Regions from separate parts of the Cellulomonas algicola genome, predicted to be linked through region 2. Evidence: riboswitches for the same ligand, from Rfam matches in the RefSeq annotation. Region 2 holds a riboswitch; each other region holds the start of a gene.

Region 1 (2,251 bases), on a different contig from region 2:
CGAACCCGCGCGCGACCATCACGACGACGGGCCACGCGAAGAACACCCCGAGGAACGCGACCGGGACCACGACGGCGGCGGTCCAGAACGCGACCGTCCCCGCCGACGGGCGCGCGCGCCCGCCCGGCGCCACGGGGGCGTCGGGCCGGGCGAGCGTCGTCGTCATCGGGTCAGCCCGCGACGATCTCCGACCACGCCGCGAGCCACTCCTCGCGGTGCGCGTCGACGTCGGCCGGTGCGACCTCGAAGGGCGCGTCCGCGAGCGGCGCCCAGCGCGCCCACTCCTCGGGCAGGTCGACCGCCGTGCTCACCGGGTACATGTACATCGAGCCCGGGATGTCGGCCTGCACCTCGTCGGACAGCAGGAAGTCGAGGAGCTGCTGCGCACCCTCGGGGTTCTCGGCGTTCGCGAGCACGCCCGCGTACTCGACCTGCCGGAAGCACGTGCCGAGCAGCGCGCCCGTCGTCGGCTCGTCGGCCTCGTCCGGCACGGTGAACGGCGGCGACGACGCGTACGACAGCACGACCGGGCGCGGCCCGTCGCCGCCACCGCCGCTGAAGTCCGTGTAGTACGCGTCCGACCAGCCCTCGGACACCTTCAGGCCGTTCGCGACGAGCGCCGTCCAGTAGTCCTGCCAGCCGTCCTCGCCCTTCGCGCCGACGGTCGCGAGCAGGAACGCGAGCCCCGGCGACGACGTGACCGCGCTCGGGACGACCAGCAGGTCCCGGTACTCGGGCTTCGTCAGGTCGTCGAGCGACGCGGGCTCCGCCACGCCGTGCTCGGTGAACCACGCGTGGTCGACGTTGAGGCACACGTCGCCGAAGTCGACCGCGGTCAGCGCGTCGGACCCGTCGACGGCGTACTGCGCGGCGTCCTCCGCCGCGGGCGCGGACGACGTGTACGGCTCGACGACGCCCTCGTCGATCGCGCGCGACGCGAACGTGTTGTCCACGCCGAACACCAGGTCGCCGAGCGGCGCGTCCTTCGTGAGGACGAGCTGGTTCACCAGGGCGCCCGCGTCGCCGGGCTGCACGACCTCGACCGTCAGGCCGCTCTCCTCCTCGAAGGACTCCAGCAGACCGTCGGACAGGCCGAACGAGTCGTGCGTGACCAGCGTGACGGTGCCGCCGCCCCCGCCGGACGCAGCGGGCGACGGGTCGCCACCGCCGATCGCGGAGCAGCCCGCGAGCGCGAGGACGGTCCCGGCGGCCAGCGCCAGGACGGGGACGGACGTGCGGCGGGGCGTGCTCGCCATCGGTGGTGCTCCTCCTTCGTCAGCAGGAGGGGGTCCCCGCACCCGTCGCACGGCGGCACCCTCGCAGGGGCGCGCCGACGACGACTGCGGAGACTGAGAAGCCCGACTCCCTACGCCGGTGTGAACCGGATCAGGTTCGAGGGTCTGCGGTGGTCCGCACTCTCAGCGTCCTGGCCGTCGGCGGGGCTGCCGGCGACGTGACGCTCCCCTGTCGTTCGCCTGCGATCCTACGCCCGTCCGACCAGCGGTCCGACCCGTCCGCGACTAGCGTGGACGCCGGTCCTGTCCCTGATGAACGCCCGGAGGTCTCCCCGCATGGACAAGCAGTCGACCGTCGCGAAGCTCGTGGGGATCGGCGGCGCGCTGGTCGCCGCGTGGCTCGCGCAGCAGGTGGTGGCCCAGGGGTGGAAGGCGACGCGCGGTCACAAGCCGCCGAAGCCCGAGGACGAGGGCGACTACCGGCTCGGCGAGGTCATCGCCGCCGCCGCGATCACGGGAGCGCTCGTCGGCGTCGCCCGCGCGCTCGCGACCCGCGGCACCGCCGCGTTCACCGCCCGCACGGAGACGGGCCGCGAGCTGGTCGACTGAGCCGGATCGCATCCGGCGTCGACGTGTCGGACGACACCTGCGAGGGGCGCCTCGCGAAGGTGCACGCGCACCGATCCGAGATCCGCGCCGCTGCCCGGCGCGCAGGTGCGACGCACATCGCCGTCGTCGGATCGGTCGCGCGGCGAGGACGGCCCGGCGTCCGACATCGACTTCCTCGTCGACGTCGACGTGCGTGAGGTCGGCCTCTTCCCGCTCATGGATCTCGCCCGAGAACTGGAGCAGGTCCTCGGCGAACGAGTCGACGTCGCCTCGCGACACGTGCTCGCCGACCACGTGGTCGCGTCGGTCCTCGCCGAGGCCGTCGCCGTCTGATCGGTGCGGGCCCGTCGCGATCCACGGGGGGGTGACCGCCCGACGGCCGACTAGATGACCGGCCACGCCTCCGT
Region 2 (2,251 bases):
AGGAGCCGCCGGACGTCGGCGACGTCGAGATCCGCCTGGCCGACGTGCACCCCGGCGACCGCGCACCCGCGCGAGCGCGCGGCGAGCGCGACGTCGACCCGGTCGTCCACGACCACGAGGGCGCCCGTGCCGTCGACCGCGCGCGCGACGTCGACCGTCAGTGCGACGAGGTCGCGGACCGGCGCCCGCTTGGCCCGCACCTGCAGCACGCGGACGCCCGCGCCGACCGCGACCCGTGCGATGTCGGCCGGCCGGCGTGACGCGGCGGCGCAGGTGTCGGCGTCGACCACCAGGTACGGACCGTCGGGCAGGACGCGGCTCACGCGGGCACCGCCGCACGCTCGACCGTCGCGGCCGACACGACGCGGGCCGCGAGGTCGTCGGGTGCGACCGAGGCGAGGTGGTCGACGAGCGCCACCTGGAACGACGCGGGACCCGCGGCGGCGACCGCGGCCCGCTCGGCGGCGAGACCCAGCAGCGTCGTCGCCCCGACCGCGGCGACGAGCGGCTCGGTGACCGCCGCGAGCGCGGCCGTCAGGCCGCCGAGCGCGCACCCGGCGCCGGTGATCCGGGTCAGCAGCGGGTGGCCGACGGCGAGCCGCACCTCGTGCTCGCCGTCCGTGACGAGGTCGACCGGGCCGGACACGGCGACCACCGTCCCGTGCCGTGCCGCGAGACCGGCCGCGGCCTCCCGTGCGGCGTCGACCCCGTCGCGCGCGTCGACACCACGGCCCGCGGAGAGCCGGCCCGCGAGCGCACGCACCTCGCTCGCGTTGCCGCGGACGACGGCGGGGCGCTCGGCCACGAGACGCGCCGCGAGCCGCGTGCGCACCGACAGCACGCCCACGGCGACCGGGTCGAGCACCCACGGCGTGCGCGCCCCGACGGCCGTGGCCACGGTCGGCTCGACGCACGCGCGCAGGTCCGGGTCGAGCGTGCCGAGGTTGACGAGGACGGCGCCCGCGACGCCCGCGAGCTCCTCGGCCTCGCCCGGCACGGCCGCCATCGCGGGCGACGCCCCGACCGCGAGGAGCGTGCTCGCGACGAGGTTCGTCGTGACCTCGTTCGTCAGGCACTGGACGAGTGGCGTGGCCGCGTGGACCGCGGCGAGCGCCTCGCCGGCGGCGTGGGCGAGCGCGAGCGCGTCGCCGTGCGGTTCGGTGGACGGGTAGGCAGACGTCATCGCGACGACATCCCTTCGCTAGTACGAACTAGATCAGGTTCGGCGGGTGTGATCTCAGCCCCTCGTCCGCCCGGGTCGGGCGGCGCGGGGCACCCCGTGTCAGTGCGCTCAGGCTAGCCACGACGCCGACGACCCGTCGGCCCACCGCTCACCAGGTGGACCGACGGGTCGTCGGAGGTCGTGCGGACCGGTCCTGCGGACGGGTCGTGCGACGGGCTACCGGACGGCGCCCCAGGTGGTGCCGCTGCCCGACACGGGGTTGCGGTGCTCGAACCAGACGACGCGGTCGTCGGGGTCGACCCAGCCTGCGACCGCGGGCACCGCGAGAGGGTCGGGAGCCCAGACGCCGCCGGGCGTGTGCCGCAGCTCGGGCGGCTCCCACGGCTGCGGTCCGTGCGTGGCGAGCGGCAGGGGGCGTCGGTCGGTGCGCGACGGGTCGGCCATGGGTCCAGCGTGCTCCGTCGGACGCTTCCGGCACATAGGACGAAAGGCCGGAATGCGACGGAGGCCCGACCGCCGCGCCCTCGTGGGACGGGTGGCCGGGCCTCCGCGCCGTGCGTCAGCGCGTGACGCGCACCGTCACCGGGTCGCTCGTGCTGGGCGCGACGTCCGGGTCGCTCGGCACGAAGGTCGCGGTGTACGTGTGCGTGCCGACGCTCGCGTCGTGCGGCACGCGGCCGATCGCGACGCCGAGGACGACGTCGTGCCGGCTCACCACGGTCGCGCCCTCACGGATCTCGACCTTCCCGGACGGGATCCGCAGGTTCTCCTGGACGACGCCCGCGACGAGCAGCGTCGGCAGGAGCGAGCCGTGCTTCTGCGTCGTGCGGGTCGCGACGAGGCCCGTGTGCGTCTTCACCTGCGTGACTGTGACGGTCACCGGCGCGGACTGCGACGGCGCGACGTCGGCCGTGCCGACGAACCGGGCGACGACCTCGTAGGTCCCGGCGGGCGTGCTCGCGGGCAGCGTGAACGTCGCCGAGCCCTTCTTCGACAGCGTCGCGGAGCCGAGGACGGTGCCGCCGGCGACGAGCTCGACCGTCGCACCCGCCACCGACGTGTCGGACG
Region 3 (2,251 bases), on a different contig from region 2:
GGTCCGGCCGCGTCGTGCGCGGCCGAGCGCCGTGTTGTCGAGCACCCCGGTCCGCGCGAGCGCGTCGCCGATCACACGCGCGAGCAGCCCGCACAGCACGAGCCCGCTCACGACCTGCAGCCCGAGCCGCCACGCGAACCAGTCCTGCCCGAGCCACCCGAACCGCACGACGCCGAGCGCGGTGCTTGCGAGCCCCGCGAGGACCCCGGACAGCGCGAAGACGCCCCACCCGTAGCGGCGGTACCGGGTGAGCGCGAAGGCCGCCTCGGCACCCGCGCCCTGCACGAGCCCGACGACGAGCAGCGTCGGTCCGACGGGCGACGCGAGGAACGCGACCTCGACGAACGCCGCGACGAGCTCGACGACGATCCCGACCCCGGGCTTGCGCACGACGTAGACCGCGAGCGGTGCCGCGACCATCCAGCCGCCGATGAGCACGTGCTGGGCGAGGTCGCCGAACGGCCCCATCGCGAGCTGGAGCGCGCCCCACGCCTGCACGAGCGCCCAGTAGAGGAACCCGAAGACGACGGCGAGGACCGCGAGCAGGACGAGCTCGGCGAGCGTGACGCGTGCGCGGGCGGCGCTCATCGGTCGACCCCGGCCGCGTCGCCCGCCGCCTCGCCCGCCCACGACGGCGAGTGCAGCGTGATCGTGACGTGCGCGACGACGTGCCGCACGTGCCGGGCGGCGGCGAGCCACGCGTCGGCGACGGCCCCGAGGACGTCGGCGAGGTCCCCGTCGAGCCGGGTGACGAAGTGCGACGCGGACACGGCGGCACGGGCACGTGCGACCGCGATCGCCTGCTCGATCGCCCGCATGTGGTCGCCGGGGTGCCCGGGCGTGCCGTCGTCGAGCGGGTAGAGCGCCCAGTGCGCCGCGGCTCGCAGGCCCGTGGGCGGCAGGTCGGGCGGTGCGACGGCCGACAGCACGACGTCGTCGGGCAGCGCGCACGCGACCTCGCCCGGGCAGCCGCGGGACAGCTGGACGTGCGCGGCGACGTGCGTGCCGTCCCGGCCCGCGGCGGCGAGCACGTCGTGGACGTAGCGGACGACGTCGTGCTCGGTGCCGCGCACGAGCGTCGACACGTCGTCGGTGGTCACGGTGACGCGGTCGCGGTCGGCGTGCGCGAGCGCGTCGAGGATCACGCGCACGGCGTCGTCGGACGCGGGGTGCAGGGAGAAGCGGGCGCCGACGCCGAGCTCGGCGGCGGTCGCGGCCGCGCGTCGGTCGGGTGCGGTGACGGGGGTGCTCATGGTGGTCCTCCGGTGCGGTGGCGGACCCCCGGCGAGCAGCACGAGGCCGCGCGACGGCGCACGACCGACGACCGTCCGGGTGGCGCGACGAGGCGTCGCGTCGAGCCCGACGGACGCCGGTCGCCGACGCGGCCGTCGGCGACGAGTGCCCTGCTCCCTACGCTGGTGCGAACCAGGTCAGGTTCCACGGGTCTGCGGGTGGGACGTGGTGTCCGGCCGCACTCTCAGCGCTCCTGCGCTCCCCGGGGGCTTCTGTCGCCGCCGACCGTAGCGCTCCCCCCGGGCCGGCCGGAAGCCCGGTCCGCCCGCTGGTCGCCGCGCGGTCGGGCGGTCCGCCGACGGCCGCGTCGGCCCCTCCACCACCGCTCCCCGAGCACGCCCCCGAGGGGCGGGCGCACGAGCCGCCCCCGTACAGTGGGGCGCCGACCGTCGAGGGAGGACCGTGCCGATCCGTCAGCCGCGCCAGCCGATCCGCCGGCAGACCCGCCGGCCCGTCCACCACCGGACCGCCGCGCTCGTCGCCGCCGCCGCGTGCCTCGGGCTCGGCGCCTGCACGGCCGACGACGGCCGGCCGGACCCCACGACGAGCGCGAGCGCGACCCCGTCGCCGTCGGCGTCCCCGCTCGCCGCGGAGGCGGTCCAGCCGACGCTCCCCGCGACCGTGCTGCCCGCGGCGTCGGCGGAGACGGCCGCGCTCGAGGTGGTCCGGACGCTCGTCGCGCGCGCACCCGTCGTCGTCCTCGCGGACGCCGCCGACCCGGCCGCGCAGGACGCCGCGATCCGGGAGGGCGCGCGGCTCGGGGCGCCCGTGCTGCTCGGTGGTCCGGGCGTGCCGCCCGACGTCCTCGCGGCCGAGCTCGAGCGTCTCGGCACGCGCTGGGCCGTGGCGGTCGGGGCGACCGCACCGGTCCCTGACGGCGTGACGGTCGTCCGGGCGGACGGCGCGTCACCCGCGCCCGCGACCTCGCCCTCCGCCGACGCGACGCCGACCGCCGCGA

The links. Region 2 has a riboswitch for thiamine pyrophosphate ahead of thiM (hydroxyethylthiazole kinase). Riboswitches for the same ligand answer to the same signal wherever they lie in the genome.
Region 1: linked by a shared signal. The riboswitch ahead of KOV94_RS06125 (thiamine ABC transporter substrate-binding protein) and the one ahead of thiM (hydroxyethylthiazole kinase) in region 2 are both predicted to bind thiamine pyrophosphate.
Region 3: linked by a shared signal. The riboswitch ahead of KOV94_RS10740 (YkoF family thiamine/hydroxymethylpyrimidine-binding protein) and the one ahead of thiM (hydroxyethylthiazole kinase) in region 2 are both predicted to bind thiamine pyrophosphate.

What each region holds. Positions count from the first base shown of each region.
Region 1 is NZ_JAHKSJ010000006.1:428,131-430,381, forward strand. Features, by position in the region: gene KOV94_RS06120 (ABC transporter permease) at 1-166, opposite strand, end outside; gene KOV94_RS06125 (thiamine ABC transporter substrate-binding protein) at 171-1,256, opposite strand; TPP riboswitch at 1,347-1,476, opposite strand; gene KOV94_RS06130 (DUF4235 domain-containing protein) at 1,572-1,844, shown strand; gene KOV94_RS06135 (nucleotidyltransferase family protein) at 1,950-2,177, shown strand; gene KOV94_RS06140 (phytoene desaturase family protein) at 2,228-2,251, opposite strand, start outside.
Region 2 is NZ_JAHKSJ010000041.1:18,944-21,194, forward strand. Features, by position in the region: gene thiE (thiamine phosphate synthase) at 1-323, opposite strand, end outside; gene thiM (hydroxyethylthiazole kinase) at 320-1,183, opposite strand; TPP riboswitch at 1,177-1,290, opposite strand; gene KOV94_RS20250 (hypothetical protein) at 1,400-1,627, opposite strand; gene KOV94_RS20255 (ExeM/NucH family extracellular endonuclease) at 1,743-2,251, opposite strand, start outside.
Region 3 is NZ_JAHKSJ010000013.1:32,307-34,557, forward strand. Features, by position in the region: gene KOV94_RS10735 (ECF transporter S component) at 1-588, opposite strand, end outside; gene KOV94_RS10740 (YkoF family thiamine/hydroxymethylpyrimidine-binding protein) at 585-1,253, opposite strand; TPP riboswitch at 1,389-1,508, opposite strand; gene KOV94_RS10745 (hypothetical protein) at 1,696-2,251, shown strand, end outside.